2 regions of the Vibrio zhugei genome follow, and region 2 is predicted to be linked to the other one. Evidence: predicted binding sites of a transcription regulator. Region 2 holds the regulator's gene; the other holds the start of a gene.
What was found. The regulator CRP, encoded in region 2, controls carbon source genes, mostly activating them, when cyclic AMP is high. The targets are predictions, from matches to a motif close to TGTGANNNNNNTCACA.
Positions count from the first base shown of each region.

Region 1: nagE (N-acetylglucosamine-specific PTS transporter subunit IIBC) is a predicted target of CRP. The motif match lies at 5,030-5,045, and genes of this name have one in related genera.

Region 1 covers NZ_CP033078.1:1,910,282-1,921,678, reverse strand. Annotated here, with positions in the region: gene asnB (asparagine synthase B) at 1-461, opposite strand, end outside; gene EAE30_RS14155 (cation:proton antiporter family protein) at 728-2,317, opposite strand; gene EAE30_RS14150 (ROK family protein) at 2,421-3,638, opposite strand; gene nagA (N-acetylglucosamine-6-phosphate deacetylase) at 3,641-4,780, opposite strand; gene nagE (N-acetylglucosamine-specific PTS transporter subunit IIBC) at 5,163-6,752, shown strand; gene glnS (glutamine--tRNA ligase) at 6,992-8,662, shown strand; gene EAE30_RS14130 (FimV/HubP family polar landmark protein) at 8,894-11,397, shown strand, end outside.
Region 2 covers NZ_CP033078.1:2,565,637-2,577,033, reverse strand. Annotated here, with positions in the region: gene EAE30_RS17125 (IS1634 family transposase) at 1-1,482, shown strand, start outside; partial or broken gene EAE30_RS17120 (anthranilate synthase component II) at 1,502-1,897, shown strand; gene EAE30_RS17115 (aspartate aminotransferase family protein) at 2,285-3,496, shown strand; gene astA (arginine N-succinyltransferase) at 3,595-4,614, shown strand; gene astD (succinylglutamate-semialdehyde dehydrogenase) at 4,643-6,100, shown strand; gene EAE30_RS17100 (DUF1338 domain-containing protein) at 6,127-6,924, shown strand; gene crp (cAMP-activated global transcriptional regulator CRP) at 6,994-7,626, opposite strand; gene EAE30_RS17090 (phosphoribulokinase) at 7,871-8,740, opposite strand; gene EAE30_RS17085 (YheU family protein) at 8,838-9,044, opposite strand; gene EAE30_RS17080 (hydrolase) at 9,082-10,092, opposite strand; gene EAE30_RS17075 (TIGR02444 family protein) at 10,111-10,590, opposite strand; gene EAE30_RS17070 (ABC transporter ATP-binding protein) at 10,590-11,397, opposite strand, start outside.

The DNA of each region.
Region 1 (11,397 bases), 660 kb from region 2:
CCCAATTCATCATAGCCTTGATATAGAGGAATAATACCAATGTGATCACGCCCAACCAGAAACTGATCGTTGTCTTCATCGTAAAGGACAAAAGCGAAAATGCCGTTTAACTCTTCCATTAAGTCTGCGCCTTTATCTTGATAGAGCGCGAGGATGACTTCACAATCTGATTCGGTTTGAAAATCGTACACGCCTTCGTAACGAGCGCGGATCTCTTTATGATTGTAAATCTCACCGTTGACGGCAAGGACAAGTTTTCTATCTGGGCTATATAACGGCTGTGCTCCGCTATTTAAACCAACAATAGCAAGGCGTTCGTGCGCAAGAATGGCATGATCGGCGGTGTATATACCTGACCAATCCGGCCCACGATGTCGGAGTTTTTTCGACATTTGCAGAGCTAATGGACGCAGCGCTTCTGCATCGCTTTTAATATCTAAGATCCCAAAGATAGAACACATACCACTTTCCTTTTTGAATACCACTTCATCTCATGTATTCAATTTGCCACTTTGATTAAAAAAAGCAACTTATTATTGTGGTTAAATTTATGAAATAGAACATAAGGTGAATAGCATTTAATAATAATTGGTTTTAATTAAATAATTTCTATTGTCTGGTGGTAAATGCAACGGATTGCGTGAAAAAAAACGTAAGAAAGTGAATGGGTCGGTGGAATAAAACGGCGGATGAGAGGCACATGTCGCACCTCTCATCGACAGACAGGTTAAGAGTGGGCCGCAAATTCAGTCTTGAGCTCATCACATACGTGACGTGCAAATCCAGTTCCTGCTTCGTTATAGACGTTGTAAGCGGCATGCGCACCTGCTTCGATCAACTCATTTTTCTGGTCGTTATACTCCGCGATAGCGGCGATATTACCTTTGAAGTGATGAGCTTTGAGAAGATCCAAAGCGATTCTATTGGCTTGGTTATGTGGCATGGCGAGTAAAACGAGTTTGACGCTATCTTTGACCAAAATACGTTCCCAAAAATCTGGGTCGGTCGCATCGCCGGTAATCACATTACGGCCTTCTATTTGATGTTTGGCTGATGCATCAGGTGTTAACTCGATGCCGAGACAGATATTGCCATAACGCTGATGCAATTCATCGTATGCCCCTGAGCCGATCCGGCCCATACCCAAAATTAACACTTGAGCATTCCCCGGGTTGATGATGCCATCTTTAGGGTTGAGCCTGTCAACACTCTGCGGTTTCACCCAGTGTGAGGTTTTTTGATAGAGCGCATGTCCTTGACGACCCAAAGGCGCCGCCAAAATAAAGGAGAGGGGGACCGCGATCGCGATGGTGACCATAATGTCATTGGGTAGCCAACCTAATTTAAATGCGATGCCTGCGACAATCAGTCCAAATTCACTGTAGTTAAATAAACTTAGAGAAGCGAGCAGAGACGTGCGTACGCGCAAGCGATGGGTGTGGAGAACCCAAAAGTAAAGTGCGCCTTTTAATGGCAGTAACAGTAGCAATAATAGAGCCAGCAATAAGCCTGTCAGAGTTGGGTCGGCAGATAAACCAATGTTTAAGAAAAAGCAGACTAAGAACATTTCTTTTAAGTTAAAGAGTGATTTAGCCAGTTCTGATGTCTTGGCATGGTCTGACAGCAGCATACCGAGAATGATCGCGCCTAAATCTGGTTTTAGTCCAGCCCATTGGAATAAGCCTCCCCCGAGAACGAGCGCGGCAAAAAAGCCAAATAACACCAGCATTTCACCATGACCAACCCAATCCATCACTTTGTGCAAGAGCGGCCTTGCCAAAGGCAGTAAAAATAAGAAGACCGCATACCATTCAGGCAGTTTTCCCGTGGATGCTGACAAGAAAATCACGGCAAAGATGTCCTGCATGACGAGAATACCAATGGCAATGGTGCCGTAAATGGCGTTCATTTCCCCTTTTTCTTGGAGTGATTTTACCGCAAACACGGTGCTCGAAAATGACAGAGCAAAGCCGATCAATACCAGTTGGCCAAGGCCGAGTTCGGCGATGGATCTGAGACCCAAAAACTGCAACGCCAATAAACCCAACGTAAACATTAAGGTCGACAGCAGGTTGTGTAAGGTTGCACTTAGCCAAATTTCTTTAGAGATTAAGGTTTTGATATCCAGCTTTAAGCCGATGGAGAAAAGTAACAGTGTCACCCCTAAGTCAGCGAGTTGATTGATGGTGTCATTCGATTCATAACCATAGGCATGCAGTGCAAACCCGGTAATTAAGAACCCAACCAGTGGGGGGAGGTGGCACTTAACGACCACCAAACCGGCGATGAACGCCGCGAAGATAAAGATCAATTCCATAATAGTTTCGACGAGTATTAACGCTGCATGGATAGGATAATGAATAGCTTAGACTATAGATCACTGTGCTTGAACATGTCTGACTTTCATAACACAGATGGGATTAATCTAATAATTTTTGCAGTAAATCACCATTTAGCATCGCCCGTTTAATGAGAGCAAAGGCATTCAGTGCCGGATGGTCATCAATACTGGATGGCACGATGGTGAGTTGCTCACGGAATGCGTGTAAAGATTGATGAGAAATATTGCGTTGTAGAGCCGGGTAGACAATGCTTTCGGCTAAATTAATTTTTCCTGCAATGACAATCTTTTGTGGGTTAAACATATTGACGGTCATCGCAATCGCTTTTCCTAAGTCATTGGCAGCTTGGGTAAGTGCCATTGTAGCCAGTTCATCGCCATTATTGGCATGGTGACAAATGGTGTCTATATTGAGCAATTCATTATGCGGTAACGACGACGGATAACCTTGTTCCAAGCGTCGGCGAATGTGTTGAATGATGGCTGGCTCTGAAGCGATGGTTTCTAAACAGCCAAAATTGCCACACTGGCAACGTTCACCCAGTGGATTGACCTGAATATGGCCTATTTCTCCCACATTCCGGTTATGCCCTAAAAATACTTGCCCGTTGACGATGATGCCGGCTCCGACACCATGATGGACGCTGACGACAATCGAATCATAACTGTCTTTACTGGCGCCAAAATAATGCTCGGCTAAGGCGAGGGAGCGTACGTCATTTCCGACAAAACAACTGATTTTAAAATGGTTTTCGAGGATGCCGACGAGAAATAATTTCTCGTCTTCAATATTAATATTGGGCATGTATTCAATCACCCCATCTTCTGGGTTAATGAGCCCAGGGAGGACGATGCTGATGGCGATGAGTTGCGCGATTTGGTGTGCGTGACGATGTTTAAAATCGTCGATAAAGCGTATTAATCCACTGACCAATTCTTCTTGCATGGTATAGGCAAAAAATTGTCGTTCGAGGATTTTTTCTTTTCCTGATAAATCGTATAAACCCAGATAGATGTAGTCGCGGCCTACTCGCACAGCAATCGAGTGGAATGGCGCCACTTCAGTTGTGAGGGAAATCGCGCGGCGTCCGCCCGTAGAGGCTTGTTGAGCCACCTCTTTAATCAAGCCGCGTTCGAGCAGCTGGCGAGTAATTTTAGTCACGCTCGCCGGAGCAAGCTGACTAACGTCGGCAATTTGAATCCTTGAAATAGGACCTTGTTGATCAATTAAACGATAGACAATTGCGCTGTTTAATTGTTTTACTAAATCTACATTACCGATTTGTCCGCCAGTCATTCTTAGTGTTTTCCATATTGTCCGTTTACTACTGTGGCGTCTACATTCAAGTCACAGTCAAAAATTGCAAGATTGGCGATATATCCCGGTGCAATACGACCGAATTGTTTATCTATACCAATGGATTGCGCTGGGTATAGTGTAGCCATACGTAGCGCTTCATCCAGTTCTATCCCCACATATTTGACGGAATTTTTGATTGCCTGATTCATGGTCAGCGCCGAGCCACCCAGAGTGCCATTTTCATCAATGCACTTACCATCTTTGTAATATACTGTTTTACCGACAAAAATAAAGGACTCTATATCAGCACCAGCAGGGGCGGTTGCATCAGTCACTAAGAGTAACTTGTCTTTTTTGAGGTGTTTGGCTATCCGAATATTCGCGAAATCCACATGGAACCCGTCGGCGATGATCCCGGCATAAACACTGGGAGTATCATAAACCGCACCCACAGCACCAGGTTCACGCCCAGTGATAGAGGACATCGCATTAAAAAGATGAGTGGCGGAGGTCATTCCTGCCGCAAAGCCCGCTTTGGCTTGCTTATAAGAGCAGTTAGTATGACCTAAAGATACCGTAATTCCGGCCTGTGCAAGTTGACGGATATGGGCGGCATCGTTCATTTCTGGCGCCATAGTCAGTTGTGCAATCACATCGTGATTCTGACACATGAAATCCACCATGGATTGGTTCGATTGACGAATAAAGTCAATATTATGAATGCCTTTTTTCTCTGGGTTGAGGTAAGGACCCTCTAAGTGCAGACCAAGCACATGATGAGGATGTTGATGCATATAATCACGCGCGACGGCTACCGCCTGTTGCATATTTTCATCCGAGGACGTTATCAAGGTTGGAAGAAAGTTGGTACAGCCGGACAGCAAATTGGCGCGGTGCATGGTGTGCAATGTCGCGGTGCTGATCTCGTCATTGAACATCACGCCGCCACAGCCATTTAATTGTAAGTCGATAAATCCAGGTGAGATATTTGCACCATTCACATCGATGACCGGCATAGTTTCTGGAAGTGCATGACGAGGAATAATGTCATGGATGATGTGATCGCTAATGATGAGGCCATGATCTGTCAAAATAGATTCGCCAGTAAAAATTGTGCCATTAACTAACGCATATTTCATTTTTATTCCTTCACTTCTCTAATTTTGATGATGTTGCCATGCTTGCAACAGTGGCCAATGATAAGGCCGATCGTTAAGCAGTGTGATATCTAACGATAAATAGTCACCAGACAGTTAACATAAGGATTAATTATTCTGTCAGTTTCATATACTATCGTCATTTTTATCATACCGCGAAGTATTCATATTTTACACAAAAAAATAAGTTGTGGTAGTTAACCGAATTGTAAGATTTTATTTGCGCTTTATGGTGATCATTGTCACGTTATCATGAGTATTTTGTTTATGTTTTCGTACATCTGCCTACACTATGCGTAACTAAATTGAGCAAGTAAAAAAAGTAACTGACTGAGATACGGACATCTAACTGGAGAATTATGACGTGAACATTTTAGGATATGCACAAAAGCTAGGTAGAGCTCTTATGTTACCTATCGCGACGCTTCCAGTCGCAGCGTTGCTGCTGAGACTGGGACAAGGTGATTTACTCGATATTCCTTTTATGGCCAATGCTGGGGGGGCAATTTTCGACCACCTACCGTTGCTATTTGGGTTGGGGATCGCCGTTGGATTATCGATCGATGGCGCTGGTGCGGCAGGTATTGCTGGTGCGGCAGGTATTGCTGGTGCGGCAGGTATTGCTGGTGCGGTCGCGTACTTTGTTCTCACTGCGACAGCGAAAACCATTAACGCAGAGAATGATATGTCTTTCTTTGGCGGGATTTTCGCCGGAATCATTGCGGGCCATTCGTACAATGCCTTTTATAAAACCAGTTTACCGCAATGGTTGGCTTTTTTCTCCGGTCGTCGTTTAGTGCCTATTATGGCGGGGCTTTTCTCTTTAATCGCTGGTGGTCTGTTAGGCTTTGTGTGGCCTTACGTGCAGTCTGCGTTAGATGCGTTAGCTCACGGTATTTCTTCTTCTGGGTCTTTGGGAGAATTTGTCTACGGTGTTCTCAACCGAGCGCTCATTCCGGTGGGATTACATCACGTACTTAACTCGTATTTCTGGTTTGGTATGGGGACCTGTCAGGAAATCATCGTCTCTAATGCGCATGCCGCCGCGAATGCATTAACAAACATCACCAAGTTATGTGTCGCGCCGGATATTGCGAAGTCTTTGGTGGTTGGGAATGAACATACTTTCCATTTTGTCAATTCGGTGACACCGGATGTAACCGCTGTGGTTAACTCGGTCACGGATACCATAAAAACAGGCGACTTGAACCGCTTCTTTGGTGGTGATTTAAGTGCTGGTCGCTTTATGAATGGTTTCTTCCCTGTGATGATGTTCGGTCTGCCGGGCGCAGCGCTAGCCATGTATCTGTGTGCGCCAACAGAAAAGCGTGCGCAAGTCGGTGGTATGTTATTCTCCGTTGCATTTTGTGCTTTTTTAACTGGTATTACGGAACCTTTAGAGTTTTTATTCGTGTTCTTAGCGCCAGCGTTGTACGCGATTCATGCGGTCTTCACTGGGCTTTCAATGGTGATCGCCAATGCGTTTGGTACGCTTGATGGCTTTGGATTCTCTGCGGGTTTACTCGATTTTGTCTTAAACTGGGGACTGGCAACCAAACCACTAACACTCTTGTTCATTGGTTTTGGGTTCTTTTTCCTCTACTTCATCACGTTCTATGTGGCCATACGCGCCTTCAACCTTAAATCACCGGGCCGTGAGGACGATGTTGCCTTAGGAACACAGCAAGGTAAGCCACAAGGTTCAACCAGCAACCAAGAGTTAGCTAAGCAGTATCTGGCTGTGTTAGGTGGCCATGACAACGTCGATAATATCGATGCGTGTATTACACGTCTACGGCTAACAGTGAAAGATAGCGGCTCCATCGATGAAAGTGAGTTGAAAGCGTTAGGGGCGATGGGCGTGGTCAAACTCAATAAAACCAGTATCCAAGTGATCCTAGGTCCAATGGTGGAAATCATTGCGGGTGAGATGAAAGATATCGAGCAAGACTAGTGTGACTTGTGCTGACTACTATCGACAAAAAGCCCTTGTTTAAGGGCTTTTTTTGATGAACGCGCAGCTTTTAAACAGCCACTAAAGAAATAATTGCAAGAAACGCATAGTTTCTATTGTGCATCTGTAGAGAATTGTGGATCATTACTGGCATCATCGTCATTGTTGACCCAGCGCCGCTAGGCGATAAGTGAACGATACATTTTCTGACAATACTAAATAAAATTGAGGTGCTATAGATGAGTGAAGCTGAGGCTCGTCCATCGAACTTCATTCGCCAAATCATTGATAAAGATTTAGCGGATGGTAAACACACTAGCGTGCATACTCGTTTTCCGCCAGAGCCAAATGGTTATCTGCATATCGGGCACGCAAAGTCGATCTGTTTGAACTTTGGTATTGCTCAGGACTATCAGGGACAGTGTAATTTACGCTTTGATGATACCAACCCTGAAAAAGAAGATCTCGAATACGTTGAGTCGATTAAGAAAGACGTCAAATGGTTAGGCTTTCAGTGGGCAGGAGATATTCACTATTCTTCTGATAACTTCGATAAGCTTTACGAATATGCAGTCGAACTGATTAACAAAGGCTTAGCGTATGTTGAAGAGCTAAGTCCAGAGCAGATTCGTGAATACCGCGGAACGCTAACCGCGCCGGGTAAGCACAGCCCTTATCGTGATCGTCCAGTTGAAGAGAATTTGGCGTTGTTTGAAAAAATGCGTCAAGGCGAGTTTGCGGAAGGTACTGCGTGCTTACGTGCAAAAATCGATATGTCATCATCATTTATGGTGCTGCGTGATCCTGTGTTATATCGGGTACGTTTTGCCTCTCACCATCAAACCGGTGATAAATGGTGCATTTATCCGATGTACGATTTTACCCATTGTATTTCTGATGCGTTGGAAGGCATTACGCATTCTATCTGTACGCTTGAGTTCCAAGATAACCGTCGTTTGTACGATTGGGTACTCGAAAATATTACGGTGGACTGTGTCCCGCACCAATACGAGTTTAGCCGCTTAAACTTAGAATATACCGTAATGTCCAAGCGTAAACTCAATCAATTAGTGACTGAAAAGTTAGTGGATGGTTGGGATGATCCACGTATGCCTACGATTTCAGGTTTACGTCGCCGCGGTTTTACCCCAGGCTCGATTCGTGAATTCTGTCAACGTATTGGTGTGACTAAGCAAGAGAACTTAATTGAGTTTGGTTCGTTAGAGTCGTGCATTCGTGATGACCTAAATGAACATGCGCCACGGGCAATGGCGGTCTTGGATCCTGTGAAAGTCGTGATTGAAAACTACGACGCTGATCAAGTCGAAACGTTGGTTTTACAGAATCACCCGAACAAACCAGAAATGGGGACTCGTGACGTACCATTTACGCGCGAGGTCTTGATTGAGCGTGAAGATTTCCGTGAAGAAGCGAATAAGAAATACAAACGTTTAGTCCTCGGTAAAGAAGTGCGTTTACGTGGTGCGTATGTCATCAAAGCCGAGCGTATTGAAAAAGACGCGCAAGGCAATATTACGACGATTTACTGTACGTACGACAATGAAACCTTGGGTAAAAATCCAGCAGACGGCCGTAAGGTGAAGGGTGTGATTCACTGGGTTTCGGCGTCTCATGGTTTGCCAGCTGAAATTCGTTTGTATGATCGTTTGTTTAACGTGCCTAATCCTAGCGCGGCTAATAACTTTGCTGAGACGATTAATCACGATTCTCTGATTGTGAAGAACGGGGTTGTTGAACCCAGTCTTCAATCAGCAGAAGCGGAATTTGGGTATCAATTTGAACGTTTAGGCTATTTCTGTGCTGATAACAAAGACTCATCACCGCAGGCGTTAGTCTTTAACCGTACTGTCGGTTTGCGTGATACTTGGGCAAAGATTGAAGCTAAGTAACGTGTTACACTCATAAGTGTTAAAGCCAGCCAAGTGCTGGCTTTATTTTTGCCTCATGATTCAGGGATAATGGCAGACTACGAAATGAGAAAAACTCATAATAGTGTGAGGCCTATACGATAATTGAGCGACTAAATAATTTTTTATGCGTATTTCTATAGTTTTACCCCATTATTCCGATATATTAAGTAGATCGGTATTTATTTTTTAAAGCACATAGCTGAGCCTTATATGCGTCAACTTCTTAAACGTTTGCTAATGCCCTTGGCAATAGCCGCCGTGACTCAGATTTCTTTTGTACGTGCTGAAGGGATTCGTTTAATTGGTCCAAGCGGCCAAGTTCAGTCTTCTCCCCAGTTCAGTACTAATGTGGAGCGCAACTCCGCATCGGCAGAGAGTCAACCTGCGAAATTTTTTGGACCCACGACGTCAAGCGAAACGCTTTGGTCGATCGCAACGAAATTGCGTCCTTCAAATCAAGTAACGGTTCAGCAAACGTTACTGGCTATCTATCGTTTAAATCCGCAAGCGTTTGAAAATCAAAACATCCACAGCTTATTGCCTGGCAGTACGTTACGTATCCCGTCATTAACACAAGTGAAAAGCGCCACAACCGCTGAGGCGGTGCGTATTATGCGTGCTCACAAAGCACGGCTGGCGAGTGAATCTCGCGTCGCTCAGAAGCCTGCGAAGACGCGTCAATCTCCAGCATCGTCATCCTCTGTTGCCAAAAGTAACTCGGCTGTTGAGAATCAAGCGAAGACCGTCGAAAAAGAATTGAATCGTTCCCAAAGTGAGTTGTCGGCACTTGAGGAGCGCAATCATCGGTTACGTTTACTGTTGTCTGACGTGCAGCAGGAAGTCAAAGGACTGAAAGAAAAGCTCAATGATGATAGTCGAATTCGCACCGAATTTGAAAAGCTACAAGCGGAGCAGCAAACCAAACAACAAAGCGATCCAAAGCTAAAAGAAAGCACATGGGATCAAGTATCTTCAAGTCCTTGGCTATTGGCGTTACTCGCATTAATTCCTGGTTTGCTCATTGGTTTACTGGCCGTATGGTTATTGGGACGTCGTAAGAAAGAGGAACCGGTCGCTGAAGAAGCGGTGGTGCCAGAGAGTGAAGAACCGTCGTTGGTGATGATCGATGATTTATTGGTCATGGAAGATGATGATCTCAAACTCGATGATGATTTATTTGGTGAATCGTCAGGCGAAGAAGACGCTTTATTTGCTGATGATACGGATGTTGAAACCAGTGAAGACGATTTATTCTCTGAACTGGCAAGTAGTGATATTGACTTTGACCTTGATGATGAAAACGATGATGAAGATTTATTCGCGGGTATCGCCGATGACGGTGATTTGAAGAGCGAAGATAATCAACCTTCTGAGCAACCACAAATCTCCCAAGATGATATTGAGTCCTTATTGGAGGCCGATGAGCCTTCGGAAGATTTAGGTAGCAATAATCTTGACCAATCAATGCTCGATGAGCTGTTCAATGAGTCAGAGCCAGAAGAAGAGCTGGACCCTCTCGACCTTGGTTTGCCTGAAGATTTGGATTTAAGTAGCAGTGTCGCATCAGACGAAGAACTGGATGAACTCTTCAATAGCATTTCTGAAGAGCCCGATTTAGAAACATTAGAAAACGAAGCGCAATCAGCAGACAGTGTTCCAGGTACCGAGTCCGATGCTGCGTTATTGGATGAGTTACTCGATGAGGCGCAGACAGATACCGCCTCGACACGTGAGGAAGACGATACTCCGACGACGGCTGATGAAACCGCCCTGCTTGACGAATTGTTGGATGAGGACGATGAGGGCGATGACTTCACACTAGAAGATGATAGTGTTGCATTACTCGATGAGCTCATGGAAGGGGCTGATGAAGAGGAAGGTGACGATTCAGAGCTATTGAGCCAGCTAGAGTCGAGCGATCAAATGCTCGATGAGTTGCTCGGTGACAGTGATGAAGAGACGCCGGAATTTGATGCCAACAGCGCAGACTTGCTTGATGAAGTCTTAGGCGACGATATTTCTGATGTAACCTCATGGAAAAGCGATCCTGAACTAGAAGAACTGGCGAAGAGTGATCCTGATGATGACGATGGTACTGAACTCTTCGATGAACTTTTAGAAATTGAAAAAAGCGCACAGGAAGAAGCGGACAGCGAGTTATTTGATAGTGAGCACTTCATAGATGATCTCATTAGTAATGTGCCTGAAAAAGATCCGTTATTAGACAGTGTCGAATTTGAATCTGAAGCCGAGTTTGAGCCTGAATTACTCTCGGAAGAAGACGTGAATAATCCAGAAGAAACCTTTGATTTTCAGCCAGAAATAGAGGGACAATCTGAAGAGCCAGAGCCAGAGCCAGAGCCAGAGCCAGAGCCAGAGCCAGAGCCAGAGCCAGAGCCAGAGCCAGAGCCAAATGAGTTTGGTACGCCACAAGATGACGATTGGAGTATCGATGACGATGAGCCTTTGCCATCTCAAATGCTAAACGCTGAATCGTCAACGCCATATAATCGTGAAGATACGACACCAAGCGTCAATGAGCTCGAAACGGTCACGTCTGCGGCAGAGCTTGATCAAGGGGATCATTCGGCTGTGTCGCCGGAAGAAGACATTGAAGAAGAATCGATTCTCGCGAGCCAAACTGTCTCTGATGATGAATTGAGCTTTGATCTCGATGACACCGATATTCTGGGCGACGATATCTTTGATGACGC
Region 2 (11,397 bases):
GGCGATGCGGTCTTGGCGATGATTCTCAATGGTCTTGGCTTTCACAGCAGAACGCTGCATATGTTTTCTGACTTCTTCGAGACGAAGCCTGTTGCCAAGTTGCTTGCTAAAGATATTGAAGCTCACCATTTAACGGACGATGTACTCGGACGCACGTTAGATGCTTTATATGAAGCAGATGTCTCCGCACTTTATCAAGCGATAGCAGAGCATGTCGTTGATAAGCTAGGACTTAAAACAGACTCTGTCCACCTTGATATCACTAGCTTCCATGTCGATGGTGAATACGCCCAGGACGAAGATCTTAATGCCATCAAGCTGGTAAAAGGCTACAGCCGAGACCACCGTCCAGAGCTAAATCAAGTGGTCCTTGAGTTGATTTGCGAAAACCAAGCTGGCCTGCCTGTTTACATGCAAGCGCTTAGTGGCAACACCAACGATGCTAAGGCATTCTCAGAGGTCACTAAACGGCATATTCATTGCCTGAAGGCAGCTCAAAACAGTCGCTACTTCATCGCCGATGCCGCTTTGTACACCGAAGAGAGCATTCGTTCACTGGATGAGCAACAACAGAAGTTTATTACGCGTGTTCCAATGACCATTAAATCAGCCAAAGAGGCCTTAATGAACCTTGAGCCCGAGCAGCTGAGCCATATCGGCAATGGCTACTCGGGTTGTTGGGTTGACGCTGATTATGGCTCGGTATCTCAGAAGTGGCTGTTGATTCATAGTGAACAAGCAACCAAGCGAGAACAGGTAACGTTTTATAAGAACTTAGACAAAAATATCACCAAAGAGCTGAAAGCGCTGGGACAACTAAAGAAAAAGCAGTTTGCTTGCGCAGTGGATGCCGAGCAAGCAATGAGCGACTTCGCCAGCCAGTGTCATTTGCTTGGCTTCGCGCAATCAACCATCGTTAAAGAGCCAATTTATTCAGGTCGTGGTCGGCCGAAGAAAGATGAAAAGCCAACGGGATACCACTATTTGATAGATGCTACGCCTTATACCGATCTAGAAAAGGTGAAACTGGCCAAGCTTAAAGTAGGTATGTTTATTCTCGCCACCAACGATACTGACAACACCGACCTAACAATGGCTGCATTGCTTGAACATTACAAGTCTCAGCAAAAGGTCGAGCGCGGCTTTCGCTTTTTGAAAAGCCCTGAGTTCTTAACATCATCAATTTTCCTGAAGAAACCTCAGCGAATCGAGGCACTACTGATGATCATGACGCTGAGCCTACTCGTTTACGCGAGCTTAGAGCACAAAATCCGAGAGAGTCTCACTAAGACCGAGGAATTCTTTCCTAGCATGGTAAAGAACAAGACGACAACTAAACCGACGGCACGTTGGGTATTCTTAAAATTCGAAGGTATCGACACACTCGAATTTGGCGGCCAAAGCTTCATAACGGGTGTTCAAGAGCATCAGACTCGGCTGCTTAAGCTTCTTGGTGTACTGTATGAAGCAGTTTATTCCTAAATTGGCTGCGGAATCTCGGATTGAACGTTTTGCCGGTCAGATACCGATATTGGGTGTGTGTTTGGGACACCAAGCCATTGCTCAGGCTTTTGGGGGTAAGGTGGTGAGAGCCAAAGCGGTGATGCATGGTAAAACATCGCCCATTCGTCATACAGGGACAAGCGTCTTTGTGGGTCTGGCGAATCCATTGACGGTCACGCGCTATCATTCATTGATCGTGGAATCCGCGTCTTTGCCTGAGTGTTTTACTGTGACGGCTTGGACGGAAAATGACCTTGGGGAATGCGATGAAATTATGGGATTTGAACATCGTACCTTACCGATCGCAGCGGTACAGTTTCATCCTGAATCGATTAAAACCCAGCAAGGACATGCTTTATTAAACAACTTCTTAGCTCGTAATAGTTCGGTTTAGTCATCGACGTTGGCGTCATGATCCCGATTGAGATCACTTTTCCTCATCAATCTGTCCCTATTTTTGCGCATAATAGCGAATGCACAATTATGCGCCATATTTTTAACTATGCATATCAAGCTCTCTTACCAACTAAAATTGCCATGATTTAAAAACCATTTCTTAAATTTAAAATAAATATTTTATCATTTTAAGTGAATAAAAAATCAAAAATAGTTAAGGTAGAGCGGTGCGCTTTTGCGATTACAGCAGAAGCTACTATTGAAAACAAAAAATATTTATCAATACAATGTGGATAGTTCTTGAGCGCCATGTGAAATCTTATGGTTGATCTAAACTATAGGTAATTGTTCATGATACCGCATGTGTACCTTAAGGGGATGTGCAATGACAACGGAAATGAAAGTAGATCGTAGTGTATTTGACGAGGTGATGGTGCCTTGTTACAACCCAATGGAGTTTGTTCCCGTTGAAGGTAAGGGCTCTCGCGTATGGGATCAGCAGGGCAACGAATATGTTGATTTCGCAGGCGGAATCGCGGTGAGTTGTCTTGGTCACTGTCATCCAGCGATGGTGAATGCACTGACAGAGCAAAGCAAGAAATTATGGCATTTGAGTAATGTCATGACCAATGAGCCAGCATTACGTTTGGCCAGCAAGTTAACCGAGCATACGTTTGCCGAAAAAGTCTTTTTTGCAAACTCAGGCGCCGAGGCGAACGAGGCCGCGTTGAAATTGGCTCGTCGTTATGCGGCCGATGTTTATGGTCCTGAGAAAACAGAAATCCTCGCGTTTGTGCAAGGGTTTCATGGACGAACATTTTTCACTGTCACCGTGGGCGGACAGGCCTCTTACTCGGATGGTTTTGGTCCGAAACCCGCTGACGTGACGCACATTCCATACAATGATATTGCGGCATTGAAAGCGCATTTGTCGGAAAAAACCTGTGCTGTGATGATGGAACCGTTGCAAGGTGAAGGCGGAATTGTGTCTCCGGATCCGGATTTCGTACAGCAAGTCCGTCAATTGTGTGATGAACACAATGCTCTGCTGATTTTCGATGAAGTGCAGACGGGCAACGGGCGTACGGGTGAGCTGTATGCGTATCAAGGCTTGGGAGTGACACCGGATATTTTGAGCACGGCAAAATCACTGGGCGCGGGGTTCCCGATTGGGGCAATGCTGACGACCACCGAGATTGCGAGCCATTTTAAAGTGGGCGTGCATGGTTCAACCTATGGCGGTAATCCTCTTGGGTGTGCGGTCGCCAACGCCGCGTTGGAGATTATTACTCAACCTGAAACGCTGGCGGGTGTGAAAGCGCGCGAAGCATTATTTAAAGCGGGTTTAGCACGTATTAACGAAAAATATCATATATTTAAAGATATCCGCGGAAAGGGATTATTAATTGGCGCCGAATTAAATGACGCATGGCAGGGACGTGCTCGTGAAATATTGGTGGCATCAGGGAAACAAGGCTTAATGTTACTCGTCGCTGGTGCGAACGTGGTCCGTTTAACGCCTTCATTAATCATTCCAGAGCAAGATATTGAAGAAGGTTTAGCTCGCCTAGATAAAGCAATTGCCACCCTAGTGTGAGTGGGTATTGCCATCTCGTTTGATGCCGAGTGCAGAGCGTGTGGTGATAAATGAAGTAGGGGCCCGCGAAGGGCCCTTAGCATCTGGAGGGAATGTTGATGCTAGTAGTTCGCCCTATCGCAATGTCAGATTATGAAGCACTTCACCGATGTGCCGTCGAATCAGGACATGGGTTTACCTCATTGCCTGTCAATGAAGTGTTATTGAAAAATCGTATTCAACATTCTGAAAACAGTTTTGCGAAAAGCGGTGTTTGCCAACCAGGAGATGAAGGGTATCTCATGGTGGCTGTGGATTCAGAAACCGGTGAGGTAGCCGGAACCACGGGGATTGAAGCGGCCGTAGGCTGGGATGTCCCGTTTTACTCCTATCATATCAGTACCATTGTCCATTCTTCTCGACGCTTGAACGTCAATAATGTGGTCAAGGTGTTAACCTTTGGTAATAACTACACCGGGTGTTCGGAAATTTGCACGCTGTTCTTAAGGCCACAATTTTGTGGTGGTTTGAATGGGCGGCTGTTGTCTAAATGTCGCTTGTTGATGCTTGCCCAGTATCCAGAGCGGTTTTCTCGTACCATTTTCGCTGAAATGCGCGGCGTATCCAATGCAGAAGGGCACTCGCCATTTTGGCAGTGGCTACAGCAGCATTTTTTCTCAATCGATTTTACTATGGCCGACTATCTAACCGGGACGGGTAAGAAAGGCTTCATTGCCGACCTTATGCCCAAGCTGCCAATTTATGTCAATTTATTAAGCCCAGAAGCGCAAGCTGTGATTGGCAAAGTCCATGAAAACACCAAACCAGCTCTACGGTTATTAGAGCAGGAAGGGTTCGTGTGCCGAAATTACATTGATATTTTCGATGGGGGACCAACGGTTGAATGTGATCGAGAGCATATTGAGTCGGTGAGGCAGTCACAGTGTTATTCGGTGGAAGTGGCAGAGCATACCAGTTGTAAAGACTATTTGCTGATCAATACCGAATTTCAACGTTTCCGAGCAACCGCCGCGAAAGCCGCGATCAATGTTGAAAATCACAGTGTGATTTTAGCGCCGGATGTGGCTCAAGCGTTATTGGTGACCACCGGAGATCTCGTCCGTGTATTAGCATGTTAGGTGAATAAGGACATATAAGGGAGACATCATGACACATTGGATTGCAGGAAAATGGCTGAGCGGTGAAGGCGCGTCGCTTTGTTCTAAGACGCCTTACGATGCGAGCATACTATGGGAGGGGAAAGGTGCCACGGCTCAACAAGTGGCGTCCGCGGTGGCGGCCGCGCGCGCGGCATTAGTCGACTGGCGACAATCCACGTTTGCTGAGCGAGAAGCTTATGTCTCGGCGTTTGTTGACGTCGTCAAGCAAAATAAAGAGCACATCGCCCAAACCATTGCTCAAGAGACAGGCAAACCCTTGTGGGAAACGCGCAATGAAGCGGCGGCCATGGTCGGTAAGGCGACCATCTCGGCTCAAGCGTATCATGAGCGCACAGGAGAGCATGCGAAAACCGTGAATGGTAATCAAGTGGTCCTTCGCCATCGCCCTTTGGGAGTCATGGCGGTGTTTGGTCCTTATAACTTCCCTTGTCATCTCCCCAATGGGCATATTATTCCAGCATTATTAGCTGGCAATACCATTGTATTTAAGCCTTCAGAACAAACCCCTTTATGTGGTGAATTAATGGTGCGTCTGTGGCAGCAAGCGGGCTTGCCTGACGGTGTCCTGAATTTGGTGCAGGGCGCGAAAGAAACTGGCATAGCATTGGCCGAGTCGAAAGGGATTGATGGGCTCTTGTTTACTGGCAGCGCGCAGACTGGACAGCTTTTGCATCGACAATTTGCCGGACAGCCGGGGAAAATGTTAGCTCTGGAAATGGGGGGCAACAATCCTTTGGTAGTTTCAAACCATTATGGTGATGTCGAAGCGACGGTTTATACGATTGTTCAATCGGCTTTTTTGAGCGCAGGTCAACGTTGTACCTGTGCACGTCGCTTATATGTACCAGAGGGGGCACATGGTGATGCGTTATTAGAGCGTTTAATTGAGGTGACTCAACGGCTTGTTATGGGCACTCCGTTCGCAGAGCCGGCGCCATTTATGGGGCCGCTGATTTCTCAAGCCGCGGCAAAGCATATCTTGCACGCGCAAGCCAAGCTCCAATCTCAAGGAGCGAGCGCGTTACTTGAGGCGCAGCAAGGAAGCCATGCGTTTGTCTCGCCGGGCATTATTGATGTCACCAAGGTGGCCGATTTACCGGATGAAGAATATTTTGGTCCTCTCTTGCAAGTGATTCGTTACCAAACCTTACCGCAGGCGGTTGATCTTGCAAATGACACTCGCTTTGGCCTGTCTGCCGGATTGATTTCTACTGAGGATAAGGAGTGGGAGTTTTTCATTACACATATTCGAGCGGGCATTGTTAATCGCAACCGAGCACTGACTGGGGCGAGCAGCGATGCGCCATTTGGTGGACCAGGAGATTCCGGTAATTTACGGCCGAGCGCTTATTATGCTGCGGATTATTGTGCGTACCCAATGGCTTCAATGGAAGGTGCGTGTACCGTACTGCCCGAGCAAAAAAGCCCAGGTCTCTCTTTCTAGCGCCGATCTCAACCTAAGGAGGCACCATGCACATCCATGATGTATTTGACGCTTTGTGGCAAGACTATACGACACGCTTATGTCCTTCTGCATTGCAAGTTCATGCTTTGTTACAAGAAGAGTCGCCCTTGATTAATGACCATATTGCTTTGCGTACTTTTGCCCATCGCGACATTGGCTTAGAGGTGCTAGCGAAGCCTTTTTTAGACTTGGGATACCAAGCTGAAGGGGATTATCATTTTGAAGCGAAGCATTTATACGCCAAGCATTTACGTCATCCCGACGCAACGCTACCTAAAGTGTTCATCAGTGAGTTGCATCTCGATGAATGCAGTCAAGCACTGCAGGCTATTGTGGCACGCTTGATTGGGCAGATTGACGATTTGCCTTGGTCAACGCCTGAGTTCTTATGGCAAGGCCGTCCTTGGGATGTGAGCTACTCGGAATACTTCGAGCTTTCTCAGGAGAGTGAGTACGCGGCGTGGGTTGCGGCTCATGGGTATGGGGCGAATCATTTTACTGTGAGTGTTAATCAATTATCGCGTTTTGCCAGCGTGGAGTCGCTTAACGATTACTTGGAGGAACAAGGTTTTACCCTCAATGATATTGGCGGCACAGTGAAAGGAACGCCACAGGTGTTACTCGAACAGTCCTCGACGATGGCGGACGAGGTCGGTGTGATCTTTTCCGACATGGATGCGAGTATTCCCGGAGGATTTTATGAGTTTGCGAAACGCTATCCGCAAGCCGATGGGCAGTTGTATCAAGGGTTTGTCGCCGCGAATGCGGATAAAATTTTCCAAAGTACTGACCGTAAAAGTTAGCGATATTACAGGCATAAAAAAACCACCGTGTAGGTGCGGTGGTTTTGATTCTACGAGATGCGTTAAAACTTAACGAGTCCCGTACACAACAATGGTTTTACCGTGGGCAGAAATCAAGTTCTGCTCTTCTAGCATTTTTAGTATACGGCCCACTGTTTCGCGAGAACACCCGACGATCTGACCGATCTCTTGGCGTGTAATCTTGATTTGCATTCCGTCTGGGTGCGTCATTGCATCAGGTTGTTTTGCTAGGTTAAGTAGCGTTTGCGCAATACGACCGGTCACGTCTAGGAAAGCGAGATCGCCCACTTTCTGACTGGTGACTTGAAGACGACTTGCCATTTGCCCAGATAGACGCATCAGAATGTCAGGGTTAACCTGAATTAACTGACGGAATTTCTTAAATGAAATTTCAGCCACTTCACAAGGTGACTTAGCACGAACCCAAGCGGTACGTTCTTGTCCTTCCTCAAAGAGACCAAGCTCACCAATAAAGTCACCTTGGTTTAAGTAGGAAAGGATCATTTCCTTGCCTTCTTCATCTTTAATCAATACCGCCACTGAACCTTTTACAATGTAGTAAAGAGTTTCAGCCTTCTCACCCGCATGAATTAACGTGCTTTTAGAAGGGTACTTATGAATGTGACAATGTGAAAGAAACCACTCTAAAGTTGGGTCGGTTTGAGGTTTACCTAGAACCATAATATCTCACTTCCTCTGCAGGGTACGCTTGCCGCTATCCATGTTTAATTTAGCGAAGCCTCATGACTTCCTAGAATAAGAAGAGTTTGGATTCACCGCAAGTTTTCTTGTGTTTCCGTTATGAAATAGTATCCTTTTTCACGCGGAATTTCTTGATTTAAATCGCTTACAAAGGGGGATTTACTGCGCAAAAACGTGCTTATGATCACGGTATGAAAAGTAAGCGGCATTTGAACAGAATGAATCACCCAATTTTTCCACTTTCGATTAATTGTTGTAGGATCGGTCGAACAATCAGTTCCATAGCAAAACTCATTTTTCCGCCCGGTACAACAATCGTATTATGCTGTGACATAAATGAACTATCAATCATAGAAAGCAGATAGGGAAAGTCGACGTGTTTGATACCGCGTAGACGAATGACCACAAAACTTTCGTCTAAACTTGGAATCCCTTTGGCATTCAGAGGGTTGGATGTGTCCACCGTCGGAACACGCTGAAAGTTGATGTGTGTACGTGAAAACTGCGGCGTGATGTATTTGAGATAGTCGTCCATAGAGCGGACAATGGAGTCCATCACCGCTTCGCGCGAATGGCCGCGGTCGCGTGTGTCACGCACGTACTTCTGAATCCATTCCAAGTTAACAATGGGGACCATGCCAATCAGAAAGTCGACGTGTTGTGCCACGTTAATATCCCCATCGACTACGCCGCCATGCAGACCTTCATAAAACAGCACATCGGTTTGTTCGGGGATGTCTTGCCATGGGGTAAATGTGCCCGGCATTTGGTTATAGGGAACCGCCTCATCAAAGCTGTGCAAATAGCGACGAATTTGTCCTGAACCATCTTTACCATACTGACGGAAAAAGTCGCCAAGCGCGGCAAAGTTATTGGCTTCAGGGCCAAAGTAACTGATATGACGGCCTTGTTCGCGCGCTTTGCGGATCGCGACGTCCATTTCAGGTCGGGTATAACGATGAAAACTATCACCTTCTACCCATGCGGGTTTCACTGACATCATATTAAACATTTTGCGAAATGCTTCGGATGTCGTTGTTGTGCCGGCTCCTGAGGAACCGGTAACGGCAATGATGGGATGTTTCGCTGACATGACAAACCTTGTCTTTTGATTCCTGATTGATAACGATGCGAATGAATCGCGTTGGATTTACTATAGCACGGAAAAACGCTCTGTCCCTGAGCACTGTTTAGAGGTCGCGTTTGATATCGACCGTTTCATGAAGTTCGGAGTACACCACAACCGCATCACCGGATTGTATTTGCTGCTTCACTTGTTGCACTTTTTGATCGAGCGTCACTTCTTGTGAGCCGTAATCCGTTCCTTCACGTAGGACAAACTCACGGATTAGATTGTCGAGTGTGTCGGCATCGATTTGTTGCCAAGGGATGATCATAATAGCCTCATAGGGAACTGAATATCACGATAGTATGTCACGATGACACACGGTTTTCAGCATCGGCGGATGCCGTGTCGTTAAGGAAATGGGCGTAATAACTCGGTAAATGTTCCTCTAACCAATAACGGGGATGTCGCCAATCACCACTGATGAAGCCAACATGTCCGCCATGCTTGGTCAGACAATAATGCAGATGACTGGGCAAGGCAAATTGCGGAATGACGGCTTCATTCATGAAAGGATCGTCTTTGGCCTGAATAAAATAGGTTGGCACCGTGATCTCGGTTAAACGCTGCATGCCCGAACATTGATGATAATAGTCAGCGGCACTCTCAAAGTGGTGTAATGGCGCCGTAATCAATTCATCAAAGTCACTGAGTTTACGAAGCTGTTTAATCGCGCGCGCCTCAATGCCCAGTCGTGGCCGCAGTAAATCGATTTTTAGCAATGCATTACGCTTTAATGAGCCCATCAGGTAACGGCGATAGACACGAGACATTCCTTGCTCGATACGCTCAGAACAAGCGGCGAGATCCAGAGGCGCTGAAATGACGGTGGCCGCATCGACAATCGGGTCTTCACGAAATCGGGCTAAATAATTGGTCAACATATTGCCCCCTAAAGAGACCCCGGCAGCGATAATGGGGCGATTGGGGCATAATCGCTTCACATGCTCAAGCGTTAATCGAGCATCGTCGGTTTCTCCGGAATGATAGGCTCTTGCCTGTAGATTGGGTCGGCCACTGCAGCCACGAAAATGCATTAGGACGGCGATCCATCCTTGTTGTTGAAAGGCGTGCATCAGTCCGTTGGCATACGGGCTCTCAAAGCTGCCCTCGAGACCGTGGAACAACACAAACACCGGTTTATTCGAGGCGCTGACATGACGATAATCCATGCTCCAAGCGAGATCGAGAAAATCGCCATCCGGTGTGTCGATGGTTTCTCGGTAGGGAGTAAATAGCGGCTGACGGCGGAAATAACGCGGTAATATGGTTTGCAAATGGGGGTTGGTCAGTCCGGCCGCTGGAGTAAACACGTCCATGATATTAAGCACCTTAGGTTAAGGGGTGTGATAATGAGCCTGTACGGGTTGTATAAAAATACGGGCTAAACGTTCTGCACCTAATTGTAGACAATATTGCTCGACGAGTTGTGGCGTCTCACAGGGATTGAGCTCTAACGTATTGATACAGTTGACGAGCGCCGTTTGTTGCTGCTTCTCCAGTTGCAGTTCGAAATGGAGGGTTTCTTTATATAAAGCATCACTCACTTGTGCTTTGAGTTTACGTCTAAGATCACGATAGTCTCGCAGTAACGCGTCAATATGTGTCAAACTGTGGGTCAGTGTGCTCCAATCTTGGGGAGCGAACGTCAACTGTGCTTCATCAAGCCATTTGAGTGTGAGTAGCAAGTTGACGTTACCATGGAAATGATTTTGTAAGTGTAAACAGGCCTCTTTGATCTCTCGCGCACTGTAATATTGCAAGCTGAATTGCCAAAGTTGATCCAGTGTTAAAAGAGGTCGCGTCTGTTTATTCATTACTGATTGTATTCCTTCTCCATGGCCTCAAGGGCTTCTTGTTGCATCATCCACTCCATCTCGACTTCTTCCAGCGCCGATTTACTGGTGGCTTGTTGGGCGAGAATGTCGGTCAATTTGGCTTTATTTGCAACGTCATACAGTTGTGCATCAGACAGCGCTTCTTCAGCGTCCGCTATTTGTGCATTCAATGTATCGAGCTTGCTTTCCAGTTGTGTCAGCTTTTTGCGAATTGGCCCGGTTTGTTTACGAAACTCGGCATCGCGACGTTTCTGCTCTTTTTTCGCCGCGGCGCTATTGCCCGTGTCTTTATCGGGGTTACTGTTGGAATCCGCGACTTCTTTGCGCGCGATTTTTTGTTGGTCGGTGAGCCATTTGTAGTAATCATTCAAGTCCCCATCGAATGGGACCACTTGTTGATCATGGACAAGATAGAGGTCATCCGTAGTGGCTCGCAATAAATAGCGATCATGGCTAACGATCACCATTGCCCCTTCATAACTTTGCAACGCCATCGTAAGAGCTTGACGCATGTCCAAATCTAAGTGGTTAGTCGGTTCATCGAGCAATAATAAGTTGGGTTTTTGCCAGACTAACAAGGCCAAGACTAAACGCGCTTTTTCTCCGCCAGAAAATGGGCCAACCGGGTCTAACGCTTTGTCTCCCTGAAATCCAAAGCTTCCCAGATAATCACGCAATTGCTGCTCGGTGTGATGGCTGGCGATTTGCATCAGGTGCTGTAACGGCGTTTCTTCAGGATGCAATGTTTCCAGTTGATGCTGAGCAAAATAGCCAATTTTGACCCCT